Regions from separate parts of the Janthinobacterium aestuarii genome, predicted to be linked through region 3. Evidence: predicted binding sites of a transcription regulator. Region 3 holds the regulator's gene; each other region holds the start of a gene.
The links. Region 3 encodes FNR, which switches genes on or off when oxygen is low (the NO sensors DNR and NnrR bind a similar motif). Its sites were predicted from a motif close to TTGATNNNNATCAA; they were not measured.
Positions count from the first base shown of each region.

Region 1: ubiU (ubiquinone anaerobic biosynthesis protein UbiU) is a predicted target of FNR. The motif match lies at 6,010-6,023, and genes of this name have one in related genera.
Region 2: OPV09_RS05100 (IPT/TIG domain-containing protein) is a predicted target of FNR. The motif match lies at 3,170-3,183, and genes of this name have one in related genera.

Region 1 is NZ_CP142523.1:2,519,191-2,526,926, forward strand. It holds gene OPV09_RS11400 (Pls/PosA family non-ribosomal peptide synthetase) at 1-2,598, opposite strand, end outside; gene OPV09_RS11405 (anaerobic ribonucleoside-triphosphate reductase activating protein) at 2,747-3,454, opposite strand; gene nrdD (anaerobic ribonucleoside-triphosphate reductase) at 3,444-3,644, opposite strand; gene OPV09_RS11415 (ribonucleoside triphosphate reductase) at 3,641-5,389, opposite strand; gene OPV09_RS11420 (hypothetical protein) at 5,508-5,924, opposite strand; gene ubiU (ubiquinone anaerobic biosynthesis protein UbiU) at 6,087-7,124, shown strand; gene ubiV (ubiquinone anaerobic biosynthesis protein UbiV) at 7,252-7,736, shown strand, end outside.
Region 2 is NZ_CP142523.1:1,121,688-1,129,423, reverse strand. It holds gene OPV09_RS05105 (4-oxalocrotonate tautomerase family protein) at 1-311, opposite strand, end outside; gene OPV09_RS05100 (IPT/TIG domain-containing protein) at 471-2,948, opposite strand; gene metH (methionine synthase) at 3,599-7,393, shown strand; gene OPV09_RS05090 (SPW repeat protein) at 7,508-7,736, shown strand, end outside.
Region 3 is NZ_CP142523.1:272,045-279,780, reverse strand. It holds gene OPV09_RS01180 (response regulator) at 1-2,004, opposite strand, end outside; gene fnr (fumarate/nitrate reduction transcriptional regulator Fnr) at 2,244-3,002, shown strand; gene OPV09_RS01170 (FixH family protein) at 3,006-3,530, opposite strand; gene ccoG (cytochrome c oxidase accessory protein CcoG) at 3,585-4,967, opposite strand; gene ccoP (cytochrome-c oxidase, cbb3-type subunit III) at 4,972-5,892, opposite strand; gene OPV09_RS01155 (cbb3-type cytochrome oxidase subunit 3) at 5,885-6,088, opposite strand; gene ccoO (cytochrome-c oxidase, cbb3-type subunit II) at 6,090-6,704, opposite strand; gene ccoN (cytochrome-c oxidase, cbb3-type subunit I) at 6,720-7,736, opposite strand, start outside.

The DNA of each region.
Region 1 (7,736 bases), 2.2 Mb from region 3:
GTGGCTGGCAGGGTCGAACTCACCAATGTCGCGCGCGGGCGAGCCCGTGTACACGCGCCCGGCCGGTACCGCGGCGCCATCGGCCAGCGCGGACTGTCCCTCCAGGTGGCCAAACGCGCCCACCTTGGTATTGCCTTCCAAAATCGCATAAGAGCTGATGCAGGCATCGTCGCCGATGTCGATCTGGCCCAGCAGCAAACGGCCCCGCTCGACCCGGGCGTTTTCAAAGTTGACGGCATTGCCCACGCTGACGTTGTCGCCGATGGCCAGCAGGTCGGGCGCGCGCAGGGTCATCGAGCCGATGACGACTTCCTTGCCCACTTTCGCGCCGAGCGCGCGCAGCCACCAGCTGTTCAGGGACGAGCCGCTGAGCAGGTAGGCGGGCGCCGATTCGACCAGGCGGTCGGCCAGCCACCAGCGGTAGTAGGTGACGCCCCACAGCGGATAGCTGCCAGGCTTCAAGCGCCCGGCGATCAGCCACTTGCCGGCAATCGCGATGGCAAATTCGGCCAAGGTGGCCAGCAGGAACACGGCGATCGAGGCGGCGATGGCGCGCGGCACGGTGTCGCCCGTGTCGCCCGTGAAGAAGTGGTAGGTGAAGAAGGGCGCCATCCACTGCGCCATGCGCAGGGTGACGAGGCCAGGCACGGCCGCCGCCTGCGCCGCGCCGCAGGTCCAGCGCTTCCACGTCGATGGCGGCGTCCATTGCGCTTCCGGCGTGGCCAGCGCCGGCGCTTCATTGAGCACGGCGGCGATCTTGCCGATCTGCCGGTTCTGGTAAATGTCGCGCACCGTCATGTGGGCGTAGGCCGGATCGGCGCGCAGGGCGGATGCCAGGCGGGCGGCCAGGAAGGAGTGGCCTCCGAGGTCGCTGAAAAAGTCCAGCTGGCGCAAGATCGCCTGGCCCGGGAACAGCTTGGCCAGCGCCGCGAACAGGGCCGCTTCGGCAGGCGTTTCCGGCACGTCCGATACACCCGCCTCGCCGGCTGGCGGTGCGCACAGCGGCATGGCTTTCAGCGCTTTTCTGTCGATCTTGCCCGAGGTCAGGCGCGGCATCAGCGGCAGCAGTTCAAAACGGCCCGGTACCATATACGGCGGCAAGTGCAGGTTCAATGCCGCGCGCAGGGTTTTCGCGGCCAGGGCGTCGGCCGGCGCATCGTCGCTGCCGACGATGTAGGCCACCAGCTGGTCGATGCCGTCATCCTTGCGCAGCAAGACGGCCACGGTGCCGACGCCTGCCTGCTGCGCCAGCACGGCTTCGATCTCGCCCAGTTCCACGCGGAAGCCGCGTATTTTCACCTGGTCGTCGGCGCGGCCCAGGCACAGCACCTGGCCATCCGCATCAATGCGCGCCAGGTCGCCCGTACGGTACAGGCGCGCATCATCGGGTCCCGTGCTCCAGGGATTGGGCAGGAATTTTTCCACCGTCAGGTCGGGGCGGCCCAGGTATCCCTCGGCCAGGCCGGGGCCGATGATGCACAGCTCACCCGTCTCGCCGCGCGCCAGCAAGGTCAAGGGACGGTTTTCTCCCGGCTCGGCCACCTGCAGCACCAGCAAGCCGTAGTTGGGCAGCGGCGTGCCGATGGTCACCGGTTCGGCGGGCCGCAGGCGCGCCAGGCTGCACGAGACGGTCGCCTCCGTGGGGCCATAGGTGTTGAACATGGCGCGGCCCGGGCGCGACCAGCGCTCGACGAGCGATTCCGGGCACATCTCGCCGCCCAGGTTGATCAGGCGCAGGCTCGGTACTTCCTCGGCGAACAGGGCCAGCAAGGTCGGCACGGCGTGCAGCACCGTGACTTGATTGGTGGCCAGCGCGCGCGGCAAGGCTTCCGGGTCGCCCGAAATCTCCTTGGGCCCCAGCCACAGGGTGGCGCCCACCAGGTAGGCTATCCAGATTTCCTCGAACGACATGTCGAAGGCGACGGAAAAGCCCTGGTAGACGGTGTCGGCTTGCGTCACTTCCAGCACGGCGTTTTCGCTGCGCAGGAAGTGGCAGATGCTGCGCTGATTGATCAATATGCCCTTGGGCTTGCCCGTGGAGCCGGACGTGTAGATCACATAGGCCGGGTGCTCGGGCAGCACGGTTGCGCGCGCGGGCAGCAGTTCGCCCGGCGCGGCGGGGACCAGCAGGCTTTCCGCCGTCCATACGGGGCGGCCAATGCCTGCCTCGGCCAGGCGCGGCGCGAATTGGGCGCAGCTGACGACACCAAAGCCATTCGCGTCATCGAGGCACACCTGCAGCCGCTCGACGGGCGTGTCTTCATCGACGGGCAGCCAGGCGGCGCCCGCCTTGGCGATGGCCGCCTGCATCAGCAGCAGATGGGCGCCGCGCGGCAGCCACAGGCCCACGATGTCGCCGGGCTTGACGCCGGCCGCCACCAGGCGCGCTGCGGCCAGGCTGGCTTGCGCATCGAGCTGCGCATACGTGATGCGGCGTTCGCCATCGATCAGGGCGATTTGCTCGGGGCAGCGGCGGGCCGTCGCTTCCAGCAGGTCGGCCAGTACTTCCTCGCGCAGCAGATCCGGTCGCGGCGGGCCGTACAGGATGTCGGCGTGGGTGGAAGGGATGCCTGGACTGACTGCGGTGAAATCGTTCATGGATGACGCTTATCTGTAATGCGGAGTGAGGAATCTGATGGGCTGCGCATGGCGCGCGGCACAGTTGATACATTACAGTACGCAAGACATTTCAGCGTTGCAGAACGGGGAATTTTGTGGAATTTTCAGCAAGTATGTGGCTGCAGGCTCAACTGCCATGATTACGGAATGTAAATCGCGGAAACATGGCGGCGATTTGCGCCAAAGTCGTCGCCGCCGGATAGCCGTGCAAGGGGCGGCCGGACAGCGCCGCGTCCGCGCAGCCTTCGGCGCGGAACTGCTGCAGCACGTAGTTATCGACGCCTTTCGCGGCCAGGGTGGCGGCCAGGGCCAGCAACTGCTCGTCCGGCAGCAGGTCGGGGTGGGTGGTGGTGCGGCATTCGTAGGCCACGCCGCTGGCAAGGATGGCGTCCAGGCAGGCGCGTGCCGGGTCGCCGCTGCCGGCCACGCGGGTCACATGACGATAGTCGGCAAACGGCGCCTTGATGTCGAAACCCACCCAGTCGGCCAGGGGCAGCACTTCCCGCAGGCGCTGCGGATAGATGCAGGCCGTGTGCAGGCCGATGCCGAAACCCAGCGCCCTGACGTCCTGCATGGCGCGCGCCAGCGCTGGATCCATGCACGCTTCGCCGCCGCTGAAGACGACGGCGTCGACCAGGCCCACGCGGCGGCGCAGCCAGGTCAGGACGTCCTGCCACGGCATGGCGCCTTCCGGCGTGCGCGCCTGCAAGTGCGGATTGTGGCAATAGCCGCAGCGCCAGGGGCAGCCCTGCACGAACACCACGGCCGCCAGCTTGCCCGGGTAGTCGGTGGCGGAAAAGGGCGTCAGGCCGCCCACTTTCAGCTCAAACGCCATGGCAGGCGGGCTGGCCCACGCGGGCGCTCGCTTCCGTAAAATACTGGCGCTCGTGGAATTCGCCCTGCTTGCCGATGTTGAACGAGGCAACGGGGCGGTGGTAGCCCATCACGCGCGTCCAGATTTCGCAGCGCTGGCGTTCCGTATCGAGCAGGGTGATGGCGGGAGTGAAGTCGGGACGTGCGTTCATGGCGTTTCCTTGAGTGGGTGAGCGAAATCGGACTGCTTGCGGGCGATCAGTTCCGCGTCGCAGGTGGGGCAGAATTCATGTTTGCCGGCCAGGTAGCCGTGGCGCGGGCAGATGGAAAACGTGGGCGTGACGGTGATGTAGGGCAGCGAGAAGCGGCTCAGCGCGCGTTTTACCAGCTCGCGGCAGGCATTCGCATCCGACAGCGCTTCCGTCATGTACAGGTGCAGCACCGTGCCGCCCGTGTACTTGCGCTGCAGCGCGTCCTGCAATTCCAGCGCTTCGAACGGGTCGTCCGTATGGCCGACGGGCAGCTGCGACGAATTCGTGTAGTACGGATTGTCGACCGTGCCCGCCTGCAGGATGGCCGGATAGCGCTTGCGGTCTTCGCGCGCGAAGCGGTAGGTCGTGCCTTCGGCCGGCGTCGCCTCCAGGTTGTACATATGGCCCGTCTCTTCCTGGAACTGCACCATGCGGGCGCGCACGTGGTCGAGCAGACGTATCGCCAGCGCATGGCCCTCGGCGGACGTGATGTCGTAAGCGTCGCCGCTGAAATTGCGGATCATCTCGTTGATGCCGTTCACGCCCAGGGTGGAAAAGTGATTGCGCAGGGTGCCCAGGTAGCGTTTCGTGTACGGGAACAGGCCTTGCTGCATCAGTTCCTCGATGGTGCGGCGCTTGATTTCCAGGCTGGTCTTGCCCAGTTCCAGCAGGCGGTCCAGGTCCGCCATCAGCGCTGGCTCGTCGCCGCGCCACAAGTGGCCCAGGCGCGCGCAGTTGATGGTGACCACGCCCAGGGAGCCCGTCTGCTCGGCGGAACCGAACAGGCCATTGCCCCGTTTGAGCAGTTCGCGCAAGTCCAGCTGCAAGCGGCAGCACATGGAACGTATCATGTTCGGCTTGAGTTCCGAATTGATGAAATTCTGGAAGTAGGGCAGGCCGTAGCGGGCCGTCATCTCGAACAGGCGCTCCGCGTTGTCGCTGTGCCAGTCGAAATCCTCGGTGATGTTATAGGTGGGGATGGGGAAGGTGAAGACCCGGCCCTTGGCGTCGCCCGCCATCATGATCTCGATATAGGCGCGGTTGATCATGTCCATTTCCACCTGCAGCTCGCCATAGCTGAAGTCCATCTCCTGGCCGGCGATGACGGGAATCTGCTCGCGCAAATCGTCCGGGCAGATCCAGTCGAAGGTGAGGTTGGTGAACGGCGTCTGCGTGCCCCAGCGCGATGGCACGTTGAGGTTGAAGATCAGCTCCTGCATGTACTGGCGCACGTCTTCGTAGCGCAGGCTGTCCTTGCGGATGTAGGGCGCCATATAGGTGTCGAAGGAGCTGAACGCCTGCGCGCCGGCCCACTCGTTTTGCAGGGTGCCGAGGAAATTGACAATCTGGCCAATGGCGCTCGACATGTGTTTCGGCGGACCCGATTCGATCTTGCCCGGCACGCCATTCAAGCCTTCGTGCAGCAGGGTGCGCAGCGACCAGCCGGCGCAATAGCCGGCCAGCATGTCGAGGTCGTGGATGTGCAGCGCCGCTTCGCGGTGCGCCGCGCCCACTTCCGGCGGATACACCTGGTCGAGCCAGTAGTTGGCGATGACCTTGCCCGACACGTTGAGTATCAGGCCGCCCAGCGAGTAGCCCTGGTTGGCGTTGGCGTTGACACGCCAGTCGCGCCGGTCCAGGTATTCATTGATGGACGCGGCGACGTCGACCTGGCCGCGTGTGGGGGAAACTGCATTTGTCGTCATGAAACCTCCAATAAACACAACATGCGGTGTTTTTATGGAGATTAATCACTAAATATAGTGGCGTCAAAGGGCGCGTGCAGTTGCGTGACGAATCCTTGATGCAGGTGAAGAAAGCGCGTCAGCGGCTTTTTTTCGCGCGCCCCAGGCGCGGGATGAAGCAGCTCAGGCCAAAGTACATGGCGCCGCAGACGGCGATGCTGGCGACGGAGGCGGGCAGCACGTGCGCCCAGATTTCCCGTGCCGAGAAGGTGCTCCAGCTGGCCACGCGCGCGTCGAACGTGACGTAGTTCGCCAGCAGCCAGTAGACGGCCAGCAGGCCCGTGCAGATGCCGGCCTGGCGCAGCACGGGCATGGCGCGGCGGGCGAAGACGGCTTGCAGGAACAGCAGCAGCACGCCGGCCCAGACGCCCAGCGCCTCGGGCGAGAGCACGGAGAGCGTTTCTTCGACATAGCCGTCGGCGGGCGAAGCCCACTGTATTTGCAGCACGGTGAGGAATAGGGTGAGCAGGAATAGCAGCAGCGGTTTGTGGGGCATGGCGGGGAATCGGTGAGGGAGAAAAGTGGGGCATTTTACAGCCAGGTCAAGCAAGTTGAACGCGCGCCAGCCATGCATGCATTCCTTCACCTGCGTCAAGGACTGGGCGGTATGGGCGGGGCTATAGTCTGCACCCTGAGCCGATACAGGACTGTGAACACCATGATGCTTGAATCAACCACCGCCACCCGCGTGGCCGGACCGCTGGAACTGGTCTGCCCCGCCGGCAGCCTGCCTGCCTTGAAAGCGGCCATCGACAATGGCGCCGATACCGTCTACCTGGGTTTTCGCGACGCCACCAATGCGCGCAATTTCGCCGGCCTCAATTTCGACGAGAAGGCCATCGCCGAGGGCGTGCGCTACGCCCACCAATATGGACGCAAGGTGCTGCTGGCGCTGAACACCTATCCGCAGCCGCACAACTGGGCCGTCTGGCGCAGCGCCATCGACCGCGCCGCGCAGGCCGGTATCGACGCCATGATCGTGGCCGATCCGGGCCTGATGGCGTATGCAAGCGAGCACCACCCGCAGCTGCGTTTGCACCTGTCCGTGCAGGGTTCGGCCACCAACTACGAAGCGATCAATTTTTACCATGAACACTTCGGCATCGCCCGCGCCGTGCTGCCGCGCGTGCTGTCGATGGCGCAGGTCGAGCAACTGATCGCCAAGACGGAAGTCGAGATCGAGGTCTTCGGCTTCGGCAGCCTGTGCGTGATGGTCGAAGGGCGCTGCGCGCTGTCGTCGTATGCGACGGGCGAGGCGCCGAACACCCACGGTGTGTGCTCGCCGGCGAAATCCGTGCGCTGGCTGGAAACACCGAACGGCCTCGAATCGCGCCTGAACGGCGTGCTGATCGACCGCTATGCGCCAGGCGAAAACGCCAGCTATCCGACCCTGTGCAAGGGACGTTTCGAAGTCAACGACGAAGAGTATTACGCGATCGAGGAGCCGGCCAGCCTGAACACGCTGGCGCTGCTGCCGCAGCTGATCGCCATGGGCGTGCGCGCCGTGAAGATCGAAGGACGCCAGCGCAGCCCCGCCTACGTGGCGCAGGTGACGCGCGTGTGGCGCGAAGCGATCGACGCCTGCCGCGAAGGCAATGCGCGCTACGCCGTCAAGCCGGCCTGGATGGCGTCCATGGACAAGCTGGCCGAGGGCCAGCAGCACACCTTGGGTGCCTACCACCGCTCCTGGAAATAGCAAAACCTACTGCGCGTCCCGGGGCGCGGCCTGCGATGCTCGCTGTGCTCTAGCACAGCTGCGCTTCTCGGCCTCGCCGCGAACCGCTCGCTACGGTTTTGTAAACTTTAAAAATACTGGAAAAGGCATGTTAAAACTCTCTTTGGGCCCCTTGCTCTACTACTGGCCGCGCGCCACCGTTTTCGAGTTTTACCAGCAGATCGCCACCACGGCCGTCGATATCGTGTACCTGGGCGAAACCGTCTGCTCGCGCCGGCACGAGGTGCGCCTGGCCGACTGGCTCGATATCGCCGACATGCTGGCCGCCGCCGGCAAGGAAGTGGTGCTGTCGACGCAGGCGCTGATCGAGGCGGGTGCGGAACTGGCGACCCTGCGCCGCATCACGGGCAATGGCCGCTACGGCGTCGAGGCCAACGACATGGGCGCTGTGCACTGCATGGAAAAGGGCACGCCCTTCGTCGCCGGTCCCCATCTGAACCTGTTCAATGGCCCCAGCCTGCAATTGCTGGCGCGCCTCGGGGCGCGGCGCTGGGTGATGCCGCTGGAAATGGGACAGACGGCGCTGGCCGAGATGCAGCGCCAGAAACCGGAAGGGCTGGAGACGGAGGTATT
Region 2 (7,736 bases), 850 kb from region 3:
CTGACGTCGTGCAAGGCGCCGAGATACTCGTGCATGGCGGCAAACACGGCGGCGATATACGCGGCCTTTTCCGCCGCCGTATTCGTTTCATCGCTGATCAGGATATCGAGGAAAAAGCTGGCCTTGCCTTGCGCTTGCAACGAGGGCCCGCCGACAAACCAGTGCGCTGCGTCAAGATGGCTGATCGCCACCGACGTCAGCTCGGGCGCCTTGTGCAACAGTTGCGCCGTCAATTGACTCAGGGTGGCGGCGATGGCGGCCGACTGGCCCGCCTTGGGTGGCGTGGATAAACGCAGGTTCAGGATGGGCATGGGATGCTCCGCAAGTGGATGAAGCCCCATTCTAGGCAGGCGGGAGATAAAACGGCAGCCCCCGCCAGGCACAGGATCTGTGCAGTTTATGCACCAATGCCTGCGCGCATAAAAAAAGGGCTTGCCGCGGCAAGCCCTTGTTGCATCGACCGCCCTTGCTTAGCGGCGCTGCACCTTCATCAGGCGTGCGCCCACGGACGACGACAGGCTGACCTCGAAGCGGCCACCGGCCGGCAAGGCGCTGACGTCGACGCTGGCTTTGCCACCGGTCAAGTCACTGGCGACCACCGTCTTGCGGCCATCGGCGGCGACGTGCAGCACGGCGGCGTACGGTTCCGCCTCGGCATTCCAGACCAGCGCCAGCTTGCCGCCGCTTTGTACCGCATCGAACGTGGCATCGTTGGCGGCGACCTTGCTGCGGCGCGCCGGGCGCTCCAACTTGGCCAAAGCCTTGCCATTTGCCAGCACTTGCACGTCGCTGATGTCGCCCGGGTTGGCGAAGCTGACGCGGAAATGGCTCATGGCGTTGCCGCCATGGTCGGCCACGGAGACGGCATCGAAGGGCAAGTCGATAGTCTGTCCCAACGCCGTCAGCACGCGCAAGGTATAAGCATGGCCGCTGCCGCTGGCCGCTGCGCCGATGCGCACCGACGAGGCAACGGCGGGACGCAGCCCCACGCCAGATGGCGTGATACGGCCGGAAATCGTCAGATAGCCATTCTCGGCCACGGACATGCTGGCGGCCACCACATTGCTGCCAGTAACCTGCGTGCTGCGCTTCTCCAGGAATTGCTGTACGCGCACATAGCTGTAGTCGGAGAACCAGGCGCCGCTGCAATAGCTCATCACGTCTTTCATCGGCGTGCTGCCATAGACTGCTTTGCTCAACTGGCCAATGCTGCCCGCATAGCTGCTGTTGTACAGCGGTTGCGGACCCAGATCGCCATTCGCATACGGGTAGTCGGCAGCGGCGCCGGACGGACCGCCACAGGCAACGTGCTGCAACGAGTGGTTGTGACCCAGCTCATGCACCAGCGTAGTCAGCCATTCAGGCCATTGATTGCCGAATGGATCGACGGAGGCAATGCTGTTGAACCTGGCGTCCAGGCCGATGGCCGACGTGAAGTCGTTGCCGCTGCTGCGCTGGTTGATGTAGGCCAGGCCGGCGGCGCGCGTGGAGGACATTTTCGGCACGAAACCATAATAATAGGCGCCGCGGTCTTCCAGTGCGCGCTGGTTTTCCAGCTTGCCCAGGGTATCGCTCCACCAGCTGTCGGCCGTGCTGCTGCCAGGCATGCTCAGCGCCGCGCGCGTGGTGATGCTGATATTTTCCGCCGCATACGGATACACGCGCAGCAGCGCGGCACGGATCACCTCGGCGTCAGGCAGTTGCGCCACGCCATCATCGGTGCTCAACGGTACCAGCACCAGACGGATCCTGGCCAGGCTGGCCACCACGGGCGCCGCTTCCTGACTCACTTGCACGCCGTCATTGCCCACGGCCGTCACGCGCACGCGCACGCCAGGCAGAACCCAGCCGGACGGCAGGATGGCGCTGAAATTGCCGTTGAAACTGTAATCGCTTTTCGACGTCGGCAAGACCGACGGGCCGCTCATGGTGATGCTGCCCAGGTTGCTGCCATTGGCAGCCGTAGCATTCAAGGTCACGGCCGGGCTGGCCTGGCCTGTTTGCGTGGCCAGCACGGACACGCGCACGGCGGCCGGCTTGCCGCGCGTCAGGCGCAAGGCTGCATCGCTGGCATTCAAATTCAGTACCTGCGCGAAATCAATGCTGCCCAAGGTAAAGGCCGACACCGTGCCCGCATTCACGGCGATGCGCGAAGCGGCCGACAGCATCACGCTGCCCGTTGCCGACGCTGGCGCGGACAGCACCAGCTGGCTGGCACTGGCGCTGACGATGGCGGCTGGCGTACTGCCCACCGTGGCCGAACTGACCTGGTCGAGATTGCTGCCCTGCAGCGTCACCGACAAGGTCGCGCCGTTGACGGCCGACGCGATCGACGTCACTGCCACGTTTGCCAAGACTGTATACGTGTCGCTGCTGGCCACATCGTTGTAGGGACCGCGCACCGTCAGCGCACCTGTCGCCGCGCCCGCAGGCACCACCACCGTCACGCTGCCGGCCGTCTGGCTTTGCGGCGTTGCCGCCGCGCCATTGCCGAACTGCACCGCCGTCACGGCGCCCATGCCGCCGCCCGCGATCGTCACGCTGGAACCGACGCCGCCCGTTGCCGGTGCGACACTGCTCACGCTCAGCGGCAGGTACACGTTCACGTTATAGCTGGTGGTCGCCGTGCCGCTGGCGCTGACCAGGCTCAAGGCGCCCGTAACGGGCACGCCCGGCATGGCCAGGGTTACGCTGCTGTCGCTGCTGGCGCTGGCGGCAACGTTCACGCCGCCCACCTGAAAAGCCGTCACGCGGCTCAGATTCGTGCCCGTCACCACCAAGCTGCCACCCACGGCGACATTCGCCGCCGAGACGGCCGTCACGGCAGGAACCAGCACTGGCGTACCCGAGGTGGTCGCCACCACCGTGTCACCACCGCCACCGCCGCCTCCGCCGCAAGCGGACAGGCCCAGCACGACAAACAATGCTACAAGCAGATGGTTTTTCATGGCTGGCAACCATGTTGGTGCAGCGCGATGCCGGGGAGGACACGGGAGAAATGTGACATATTGGTGACTTTTGGTGAGAATGTAATTTCGAAGAACCCATATTATGGGTTAATTCGATTCCCAAGGACAACTATTAATGCTTTTGATTCAATTGGTTTTGATAATAGTTAAAGTATCGACTTGGAAAGATTTATTCTAAGAATTATTCGCTTCACTCTGTCTTGTCTTAAATCAAAATTATTTTCCTTTGCAGCTATTGCCATTCAATTCATTAAAAAGATTCTAACAGTGCGCAAATAATGTGGAAATTTTTCCACAGGCTAGACGCCGTGCCTTCCTGCCAAGTTTGGCGGAAGAATTAACGTTTTGAGTAAGATTTTCAGAAATGTAATTTTCAGAAGCAGGCGCGGCGCAAGCCGATGTGTTGCAATGTGTTGCAACCTGGCCTGCTGTGGGGCGAACAGCCGCTTTTGCTTAAAACCAAAGCAGCCTGATGCCGTATAATTTTAGACCCGGTGAAATCAGGCGATTGCCACCTTCTGCCAGCCCTACCCGGCCGGCACACTCCGTCAGCTGATCCTGCTGACCCGCAACCGCCTCATACAGTCTTGTCGCCGCGCCGCCGCCCGTTTGCCTATTGAAAGCATGAAATGAACGATACCGTGATCCCCGCCATGTCCCCGACCGAAGCCACCTTGCGCGCCATCCTGGCGCAGCGGATCATGATCCTCGACGGCGCCATGGGCACGATCATCCAGCAATACAAGCTCGACGAAGAAGCGTACCGTGGCGGTCCCGCCGGCCGCTTCATCGATTTCGCCGCGCCGGCCGACAGTGGCGCGCGCGAACTGTTCGTCAAGGGCAACAATGAGCTGCTGACCCTGACGCAGCCGCACATCATCCAGGAAATCCACGAGCGCTACCTGGCGGCCGGCGCCGACCTGATCGAAACGAATACCTTCGGCGCCACGACGATCGCGCAAGACGATTACCACATGGCCCACCTGGCCTATGAAATGAACGTGCAGGCGGCCAAGCTGGCGCGCGCCGCCTGCGACAAATATTCCACGCCGGACAAGCCGCGCTTCGTCGCCGGCGCCCTGGGGCCCACGCCAAAGACGGCGTCGATCTCGCCCGACGTGAACGACCCGGCTGCGCGCAACGTCACCTTCGATCAATTGGTGGCCGCCTACCTGCAACAGACGCAGGGGCTGGTCGAAGGCGGCGCCGACGTGCTGCTGGTGGAAACCATTTTCGACACCTTGAACTGCAAGGCGGCCCTGTTCGCCATCGACCTGTTCTACGAGAAAAACCCGACTGTCGTGCGCCTGCCCCTGATGATTTCCGGCACCGTCACGGACGCGTCGGGCCGCATTTTGTCAGGCCAGACCGTGCCCGCCTTCTGGAATTCCGTGCGCCACGCGAAACCGCTGACCATCGGCCTGAACTGCGCACTGGGCGCCGCCCTGATGCGTCCATACGCGGAAGAGCTGGCCAAGATCGCCGACACCTTCGTGTGCATCTACCCGAACGCGGGCTTGCCCAACCCCATGAGCGACACGGGCTTCGACGAGTTGCCAGCCGACACGTCCGCCCTGCTGCGCGAATTTGCCGACGCGGGCTTCTTGAACATGGCAGGCGGCTGCTGCGGCACCACGCCCGAGCACATCGCCGCCATCGGCCAATTGCTGTCGAAAAATACGCCGCGCACCGTGCCGGCCCCATCGCACGACTTGCGCCTTGCCGGCCTGGAACCGTTCGTCGTCAATGACGCGTCGCTGTTCGTCAACGTGGGCGAGCGCACCAACGTCACGGGCTCGAAAGCGTTCGCGCGCATGATTCTCAACGAGCAATACGACGAGGCGCTGTCCGTGGCGCGCCAGCAAGTGGAAAACGGCGCGCAAGTGATCGACATCAACATGGACGAAGCGATGCTCGATTCGCTGGCCGCCATGACGCGCTTTTTGAACCTGATCGCCTCGGAACCCGACATTTCGCGCGTGCCCATCATGGTCGACTCGTCGAAATGGTCGGTCATCGAAGCGGGCCTCAAATGCGTGCAGGGCAAGGCCATCGTCAACTCGATTTCCATGAAGGAAGGCGAAGAGGAATTCCTGCGCCAGGCGAAACTGTGCCGCCGCTACGGCGCGGCCGTCATCGTCATGGCTTTCGATGAAAAGGGGCAAGCCGACACCTTCGAGCGCAAGATCGAAATCTGCGCGCGCGCCTACCACCTGCTGATCGATGCGCTGGACTTCCCGCCTGAAGACATCATTTTCGATCCAAATATCTTTGCCGTCGCCACCGGTATCGAAGAGCACAACAACTACGCCGTCGACTTCATCAACGCCACGCGCTGGATCAAGGAAAACTTGCCGTACGCGAAGATCTCGGGCGGCGTGTCAAACGTGTCGTTCAGTTTCCGCGGCAACGATCCAGCCCGCGAAGCCATCCATACCGTTTTCCTGTACCACGCCATCAAGGCGGGCATGACCATGGGCATCGTCAACGCCGGCATGGTGGGCGTGTACGACAACCTCGACCCGGAACTGCGCGAGCGCGTGGAAGACGTGGTGCTGAACCGCCGCGAAGACTCAACTGAACGCATGATCGAATTTGCCGGCACCCTGAAGGCGGGCGGCAAGGCCGAAGCACAAACCCTGGCCTGGCGCGAAGGCACGGTGCAGGCGCGCCTGTCGCACGCGCTGGTGCACGGCATCACGCAATTCATCGTGGAAGACACGGAAGAAGCGCGCCAGGAACTGCTGCACAATGGCGGGCGCCCCATCCACGTGATCGAAGGCCCCTTGATGGCCGGCATGGACGTGGTCGGCGACCTGTTTGGCCAAGGCAAGATGTTCCTGCCGCAAGTGGTGAAATCGGCGCGCGTGATGAAACAGGCCGTGGCCCACTTGATTCCGTTCATCGAGGAAGAAAAGCTGCTGGAAGAAAAACGCACGGGCATCGTCGCCAAGCCGAAAGGCAAGATCATCATGGCGACCGTCAAAGGCGATGTGCATGACATCGGCAAGAACATCGTCACCGTCGTTCTGCAGTGCAATAACTTCGAAGTGGTGAACATGGGCGTAATGGTGCCGTGCTCGGAAATCCTCGCCCGTGCCAAGGTGGAAAACGCGGACATCATCGGTCTGTCGGGCCTGATCACGCCGTCGCTGGAAGAAATGGCGTACGTCGCCAAGGAAATGCAGCGCGACGAACATTTCCGCATGCTCAAGATTCCCTTGCTGATCGGCGGCGCCACCACCAGCCGCGCCCACACGGCCGTGAAAATCGCGCACAACTACGAAGGCCCCGTGATCTACGTGCCGGACGCCTCGCGTTCCGTGTCCGTGGCGCAGTCGCTCTTGACGCCGGAGCAGCGCGACAAATACGTGGAAGACATCGAACTCGACTACGCACGCATCCGCGAGCAGCACGCAAACAAGAAGGCCCTGCCCATCCTGCCGCTGGCGCAAGCGCGCGCCAACCGCATGGTCGTGCCGTTCGACGGCGCCTGCACGCCCGTGAAACCGAAGTTCATCGGCCGGCGCGTGTTTAAAAATGTCGACCTGGCCACCCTGGCCAACTACATCGACTGGGGCCCGTTCTTCCAGACCTGGGACCTGGCCGGCCCCTTCCCCGCCATTTTGACGGACGAAGTGGTGGGCGACGCGGCCACCAAGGTGTACGCGGAAGGCCAGGCCTTGCTGAAAAAACTCATCGACGGGCGCTGGCTGACGGCCAACGGCGTCGTGTCCTTGCTGCCGGCGAACAGCGTCAATGACGACGATATTGAGGTGTACACGGACGATACGCGCAGTACCGTGGCATTTACTTACTACGGCATGCGCCAGCAAGGCGTCAAACCCGTGGTCGACGGCGTGCAGCGTCCAAACCAGTGCCTGGCCGACTTCATTGCGCCGAAAGCATCGGGCGTGAAGGATTACATCGGCATGTTCGCCGTCACGTCCGGCCTGGGCATTGAAAAGTACGAAAAGCGCTTCGAGGATGCGCACGACGATTACTCGTCCATCATGCTCAAATCGCTGGCGGACCGCCTGGCCGAGGCCTTTGCCGAATACCTGCACGAGCGTGTGCGCAAGGATTTGTGGGGCTATGTGCCGGACGAGCACCTGGGCAACGACGACATGATCGCCGAGAAATATGTGGGCATCCGCCCGGCGCCCGGCTACCCGGCCTGCCCCGAGCACACGGTCAAGAAACAGATGTTCGAGGTCATGCAGGCCGAGGAAATCGGCATGCAGCTGACGGAATCGTATGCGATGTTCCCCGGCGCGGCCGTGTCCGGCTTCTATTTTGCCCACCCGGAGTCGAAATACTTCGTCGTCGGCAAGATCGGCATGGACCAGGTGGAAGACATGGCCAAACGCCGTGGCGCCAATATCGAGGACGTGGAACGCTGGCTGGCGCCCAATCTGTCATAATTTAAGCACAAGGCGCGCGGAACTTTCTGCGCGCCGCAGCGCACTAACGCAGTATGCCGGCCGGCATGCTGCATGCCCGCTCCGGCCCGTTCCCTGACTGGCTAAGGAGGATATATGGCAACCAACTTCAAACTGAAACGCTGGCAGGACCAAGTGATCCTGTTGCTGGGCTTATGGCTGGTCGTCTCGCCCTGGGCCTTTTCCTATCCCGAAGGCTCGCCGCAAATGATCAACGCCCTAGTCTCGGGCCTGGTGATCGCCGTGCTGGCCGCCTTCGACCTGTACAAGACCTATTTCTGGGCCGTCGTCGTCAACCTGCTTGTCGGCGTGTGGGTCGCCGCCT
Region 3 (7,736 bases):
GCGGTACAGTTCGATGGCGGCAAAGCCGGAATCGACTTCGTCGGCCAGCCAGCCCCACGCCTCGATCAGCTTGACGATCAGTTCGCGCGTGGTGCGGTTATCGTCGGCCACCAGCAGGCGCAGCTGGCCCAGTGCCGGCGTGCGCCGCGTTTCGGCTGGCTGCGCCAGCATCTCGAACGGCACGCTGAACCAGAAGCGGCTGCCCTTGCCTTCGCTGCTGGCGACGGCGATGTCGCCGCCCATCATGTGGATCAGCTGCTTGCTGATGGCCAGGCCCAGGCCCGTGCCGCCGAAGCGGCGCGTGATGCTCTGGTCGCCCTGCGAAAACGCGGCAAACAGCTGCTGTTGCTGCAGTTCCGTCATGCCGATGCCCGTGTCGCGCACTTCGAAGCGCAGCCAGGCGCGGCCGCTCTCGCTCCTGCTCTCGGCCAGGCTGACGGCCACCACCACTTCGCCGTTCTCCGTGAACTTGATGGCGTTGCCGGCCAGGTTGACGAGGATTTGCTGCAGGCGCTGGGCGTCGCCCACGAGGCGCCGCGGCACGTCGGGCTCGACGGCGATGGCCAGTTCCAGCTCCTTTTCGCCCGCATTCATCGTCATCGTGGTGGCGAGGGTATTCATGACTTCGTCGAGGTCGAATTCGACGGGCGACAGTTCCATGCGGCGCGCCTCGATCTTCGAATAATCGAGCACGTCGTTGAGGATGCCCAGCAGCGACTGGCCCGCCACGCGCACCATGGTCAGATACTTGCGCTGTTCCGTATCGAGCTTGGTATTGCCCAGCAAATACACCATGCCCAGCACGGCATTGAGTGGCGTGCGGATTTCATGGCTCATGTTGGCCACGAAATCGCTCTTCGCGCGGTTGGCGGCCTCGGCCCGGTCGCGTTCCTGCTCCAGTTCGGCCGCGCGCGATTCGAGTTCCTGCTGCAGGCGGTCGCGTTCGCTCATCAGGCCATTGAACGCTTCCGTCAGTTCGCCGATCTCGTCGCGCTGCTGCACCGGCACGGGGGTGAAACGGCTGCCGCTGGTGCGCAGGGCCAGCAGGGTGTCGCGCAGGCGCACCAGCGGCGACAGCAGGCGCACGGTGACCCAGCCCAGAACAAATGCGGCCAGCAGCGAAGCGAGGATGCTCCACAGCACCAGCCGGTACAGCACGCCATCGAACGGTTCGAAGGCGTCCGCGACGGGCAGCGAGGTAGCCAGCAGCCAGTTCACCGATTTCAAACGCTTGAAGCTGTTGACGGCCGTGATGCCGCGGCTGTTGGTGCTGACCATGCTGCCTTCGCCATCTTCCTTCAGCAGCTGGGTGGTCGTCAGGTTGGCGTTCGGCTGGCGCGGCTGCAGCAAGCGGCTGGTATCGGGATGCAGCACGTAGCGCGGCACGGCGCCGCGCGTGAGGATGAAGTAATAGCCGCTCTTGCCGATCTTTTCCGAGCGCAGGCGTCCCAGCAGGTTGTCCTTGTACAGGCGCAGCACGCCGATCACCACGCCGGCCACCTGGCCATCGGCGGCCAGCACGGGCGCGACCATCTGCACGATGGGCATGCCGCTCGACTTGCCGAGCATCGGCTCGGTGATCATGGGCTGGCGCGTGCGCAGCACGGTCTGGAAATACTCGCGCTCGGCAACGTTGATGCCCGTGCGCCCCGCCACTTCCGGCATGTCGGCCACGACGGCGCCATGCGCGTCGAGCACCAGCACGTCGTCGAACAGCACCAGCATCGAGCGGCGCGAATAGTATTCGCGCAATTGGGCCGGCTGGGCCATCAGTTCCGGCGGCTGCTGCCTGGCCGTCAGGGTGACGATCTGCAGCAGCATGCCCAGCTTGTCGTCGAGCTCGGCAGCGGTGCGGCTGATCAGGGACGACTGCTGGCTCAGCAGTACTCGCGTGAAGTCGTCGCGCATATGCTGCACCTGGATCATGGTGACCAGCGCGATCATGGCGATCGAGGTCAGGCTGGTGGCCAGCGCGACTTTTGCTTTGATGCCGAGAGGCTTCATGATTTCCTTTTCAGTACCGGGCGGCACAGGCGGCAGATAATGCTGTTAGGAATTTTCCTATCAATACATCAAGTTGGCAAGCGGCGCCGCGCAAATGGCCCTCCCCGCATGGGCTTTTGACGATGTTGCCATATAATTAAAGTCGGAACGTCGTTTATTCGCCGAAATTGCGGTGAAATTGGCACACGGCAACCCTGTATGCAGTAAACTTGTTGTTGCATTTTCTAAAAGGTACCGACATGACTGAAGCGCTACTCACTCCAACCTTGCCCACAGTGACCGTGGAAGCGTTGCGTGCGCGATGCTCGACCTGCAGCATGCATCAATTGTGCCTGCCGATGGGCCTCGATATGGGCGACATGGACAGGCTGGACCAGATCATCGGCCGCCGCCGCAAGATCGTGCGCGGCGCCTCGCTGTTCCGCATCGGCGACTCGTTCCAGAACCTGTACGCGATCCGCCTGGGACACTTCAAGACGTACCAGATCAATCCGGGCGGCGAAGAGCAGGTGACGGGTTTCCAGATGGCCGGCGAACTGCTGGGCATGGACGCCATCAGCGCCGACCGCCACCACTGTAATGCGGTGGCGCTGGAAGACAGCGAAGTGTGTGAAATCCCGTTTTCCAGCCTGGAACAATTGCTGGGCAATATGCCGACCCTGCTGCGGCATTTCCACCGCATGATGAGCCAGGAAATCACGCGCGAGCAAAGCGTGATGCTGTTGCTGGGCAATATGCAGGCGACGCAGCGTTTTGCCGCCTTCATCGTCAACCTGGCGTCGCGCTATGAGGCGCGCGGCTATTCGAGCAGCAAATTCCAGCTGCGCATGTCGCGCGAGGAAATCGGCAACTACCTGGGCCTGACCATCGAGAGCGTCAGCCGTTTATTGTCGAAATTCAAGAAGGAAGGCTGGCTGCGCGTCTCGAACCGCGAGATCGAGATCCTGCAGCCTGCCAAGCTGAAAGCCATTACAGCCGGTACCGACGTCTGCAAGTAAGGCTTATAGCTCTTCGTCCGCATGCAGCGCGATGCTGCGCTGCACGGGCCAGGTCCAGATGCCGGACAGGCGCCACTCGCGCTTGTCGTTTTCCACCAGCACTTGCCAGCGGCTGCGCTCGAGCATCGGCAGCGCGACCGAGAAATTGCCGGCCGCATCGGGCTGCACCAGCAGCTTGATATCCTTTTCCGGCAAAGTCGCATGCGCCAAGTGCAGCTGCAACGGCCCCTGATAGGCCTTGCCGAAGCTGTGCACGGAACCGCTCAGGCGCGCTGACGCCACGTCGTACGCCAGGCTCGTCTCCATGGCCAGGTCGCTGGCGATCGTGTCGCGCTTCAAATCCTGGTTGATCGCCTTGCCCTGCTTGTAATAATCGCCCACCACCAGCGCATCGGGCTGCGTAAAGGCGATATAGCCCATGAAGCTGCCGACGACCACGGACAGGCCGGGACCGATCATCAGCAGCCATGGCCAGCGATGCTTGTACCACGGTGCAACGGGAGGCTGCAGTTTCAGACTGTCGGACATGGTATTTCTCCTCTGTAAACGGCCAGCCCCCGTGCGGGGACCGGCCTTCCTGCATTAACGCGGCACGATGAAGACCGCGCTTTCACGCACATGCAGCGACGGGTCGTCCAGCGATTGCAATTCGATCGCAATCTTGTTCGACCCCTTCTCGCCCACGCCGTGCGGCACGCGCAGGCGGATCGGCCAGCCCAGCGTTTCCGTCGGCTGCAAGGTCACTTCTTCGCGCGTCAGCAAGGTCAGGCCCGGCAAGCCGGAGGCGCTGATCTTGAAATGCTGGCTTTGCTCGGACGTGTTCATGATCTGCAGGCGGTAGACGTTTTCGATCATGCCGTCTTCCACTTCGCGTCCCATCGAACCGCGGTCGCGGATCACGTCCATTTTCAGGGGCGTGCGCAGGGCCAGCGAGGTACATACGGCGATGATGATCAGGGCAAGGATGGAAGTGTAGATCAGGACGCGCGGGCGCATGGCGCGCTGGCGTATCTGCTTCGAATTGAAGTTGTTTTCCATCGCATGGTCGGTGCTGTAGCGTATCAGGCCACGCGGCCGCTCGACCTTGTCCATCACGCTGTTGCAGGCATCGACGCAGGCGGCGCAGCCGATGCATTCATACTGCAGGCCGTTGCGGATATCGATGCCGGTCGGACACACCTGCACGCACAGGGTGCAGTCGATGCAATCGCCCAGCTTGTCGTTGTTGCCGGCCTTCTTGCTCATGGCGCCGCGTGGTTCGCCGCGCTTGGCATCGTAGGTGATGATCAGGGTGTCCTGGTCGAACATGGCGCTCTGGAAGCGCGCGTAGGGGCACATGTATTTGCACACCTGCTCGCGCAGCCAGCCCGCGTTGCCGTAGGTTGCCAGGCTGTAGAACAGGACCCAGAACCATTCCCAGGGACCGAAATTGAGGGTGGTCACCTCGCGCGCCAGTTCCTTGATCGGTGTGAAGTAGCCGACAAAGGTAAAGCCCGTCCATAGGGCGATGGCGCCCCATACCACATGCTTGGCCGTCTTCTTGAATGCCTTGCGCACGGACGGGCCCTGCTTGTCGAGGGCCATGCGCGCGCTGCGCGTGCCCTCGATGCGGCGTTCGACCCACAGGAAAATTTCCGTGTATACCGTTTGCGGGCAAGAGAACCCGCACCACACCCGCCCGGCAATGGCCGTGACGAGGAACAACAAATACGCACAGATGATCAGCAGGGCCGCCAGATAGATGAAATCCTGGGGCCACAGCACGACGCCGAAAATGTAGAACTTGCGCGTGGTCAAGTCGAACAGCAGGGCTTGCCTGCCATTCCAGGTCAACCACGGCAAGCCGTAGAACGCGAGCTGGGTAAGCCATACGCATACCCATCGCCAGGTAGCGTAGCGTCCTTTGGCCTCGCGAGGGTAGATCTGCTCGCGGGCCGCATACATCTTGATAACTTGAGGTTCCATTACATCATTTCACGGGCGTCTGAGGATTCGACAGGCTCCAGACATACGCCGACAGCACGTGTACCTTGGATTCGCCGAGGAAATCGCTGAAGGCCGGCATGGTGTTGCTGCGTCCCTTGCGTACGGTTTCCATGATGGTATCGGCGCTGCCGCCGTACAGCCAGACCTTGTCCGTCAGATTCGGCGCGCCCAGCATCTGGTTGCCCTTCGCATCGGCGCCATGACAGGCCATGCAGGCGCCAAACTTGGCTTTGCCCAGCACGGACTTGACGGGATCCGAGGTCGAACCGGACAGGCTCAGCACATAATGGGCCACGTTCTCGACATCCTTTTCGGAACCGAGGGCGGCGCCCATCGGTGGCATCTGCCCATTGCGGCCGTGCAGGATGGTGGCCTTGATGATGTCGGGTTCGCCGCCATACAGCCAGTCCTTGTCCGTCAGGTTGGGGAAGCCCTTGTTGCCGCGTGCATCCGAACCGTGGCATTGCGCGCAGTAGGTCAGGAACAGGCGCTGGCCGATGGCTTGCGCTTGCGGATCGGCGGCCACCGTCTTCAAGTCCTGGCTCAGGTACTTGTTGAACAGGGGGCCGTAGTCGGCTTCCGCCTTCTTCAGCTCTTCCTCGTACTGGCCCGTCGATTTCCAGCCCAGGCTGCCGGCATAGTTGCCCAGGCCCGGATACAGGAACAGGTAGGCCAGCGCGAAGACGATGGTGATGTAGAACAGCCACATCCACCAGCGCGGCATCGGCGTATTGAGTTCCTTCAAGTCCTCGTCCCAGACGTGGCCCGTGGTGCCGTCGGCGGGAGCGCCGGCGACCACTTTCACTTTCGACTGCGAGTACAGCAGCACGCCACAGCCGATGATGCCCAGCAGGGACAGCACGATGATGTAGATATTCCAGAAGCCATTGGTAAAGTCAGCCATGGTTATGCTCCTTCGCCAGGTTCATCTCGGCTTCGGCCGGATAGTCGAGCGCGTCGTCGGCGAACGGCAGGCGTGCCGCCGCGTCGAAGTCGCTGTTGCTGCGGCTGAACGTCCACCACAGGATGCCCACGAACGTCGTAAAGGAAACCACCGTCATGACGCTGCTGGCGCTGTCAAACAGGTTTTCGATTGCCATGCTAATTCCTTGTTTTGATTAATGTACCGAGGCCTTGCAGATAGGCGACCAGGGCGTCTTCTTCCGTCTTGTCCTGCAGCTGCGCGGGGCCGGCGGCGATTTCTTCCTCGCTGTACGGCTGGCCCAGGCGTTTCAGGGCGCGCATCTTCGGCACGATTTCGTCAGGCACCAGCTTGGTCTTCGCCAGCCAGGGGTAGGACGGCATGTTCGACTCGGGCACCACGTCGCGCGGGTTGTTCAAGTGCGTGCGGTGCCATTCGTCGCTGTAGCGGGCGCCCACGCGGGCCAGATCGGGCCCCGTGCGCTTGGAGCCCCACTGGAACGGACGGTCATAGACGAACTCGCCGGCGACCGAATAGTGGCCATAGCGTTCCGTTTCCGCGCGCAGCGGACGCACCATCTGCGAGTGGCAGTTGTAGCAGCCTTCGCGCACGTAAATGTCGCGGCCCGCCAGGCGCAGCGGCGAATACGGCTTCAGGCCGGCGACCGGTTCCGTCGTGCTCTTCTGGAAGAACAGGGGGACGATCTCGACGGCGCCGCCGATGCTGATCACCACCGTGACCAGGGCGATCAGCAGCCAGGGGTTTTTCTCAATCCATGCATGTGAAAATTTCATTTGCTTTCGCTCCTATCAGGCGTGCGCCGCGTTCAGTTCCGGAATGCGGGCGACGGGGAGTTTGCTGCCGCGCAGGGTCATCCAGGTGTTGTAGCCCATGATGCACATACCCGACAGGTACAGCAGGCCACCGGCCACGCGCACCACGTAGTACGGATACGTCGCTTTCACGCTCTCGACAAAGGTGTAGGTCAGGGTGCCGTCCGGATTGACCGCGCGCCACATCAGGCCCTGCATCACGCCGGCGATCCACATGGCGGCGATGTACAGCACGATGCCGATGGTGGCCACCCAGAAGTGCACGTCGACCAGGCGCGTGCTGTGCATCTGCGTGCGGCCAGCCAGGCGCGGCAGCAGGTAGTAGATCGAACCCATGGTGATGAAGCCCACCCAACCCAGAGCGCCCGCATGCACGTGGGCAACGGTCCAGTCGGTGTAGTGCGACAGCGAGTTGATGGTCTTGATCGACATCATCGGACCTTCGAAGGTGGCGATGCCGTAGAACGACAGCGAGACGATCATGAATTTCAGGATCGGGTCGGTGCGCAGCTTGTGCCAGGCGCCCGACAGGGTCATGATGCCGTTGATCATGCCGCCCCAGCTTGGTGCCAAGAGGACCAGCGAGAAGACCATGCCGATCGATTGCGTCCAGTCAGGCAATGCCGTGTAGTGCAGGTGATGCGGGCCCGCCCACATGTAGGTGAAGATCAGCGCCCAGAAGTGGACGATGGACAGACGGTACGAGTACACGGGGCGCTCGGCCTGTTTCGGGATGAAGTAGTAGACCATGCCCAGATAGCCGGCGGTCAGGATGAAACCCACCGCGTTATGGCCGTACCACCACTGGATCATGGCGTCCTGCACGCCCGCATAGGCGGAATACGACTTGGTGAACGAGGCTGGCATGACGGCGCCATTGACCACGTGCAAAATCGTCACGGCCAGGATGTAGGCGCCGAAGAACCAGTTGGCCACGTAGATGTGCTTGACCTTGCGCTTGATCAGCGTGCCGAAGAACACGATGGCGTAGGC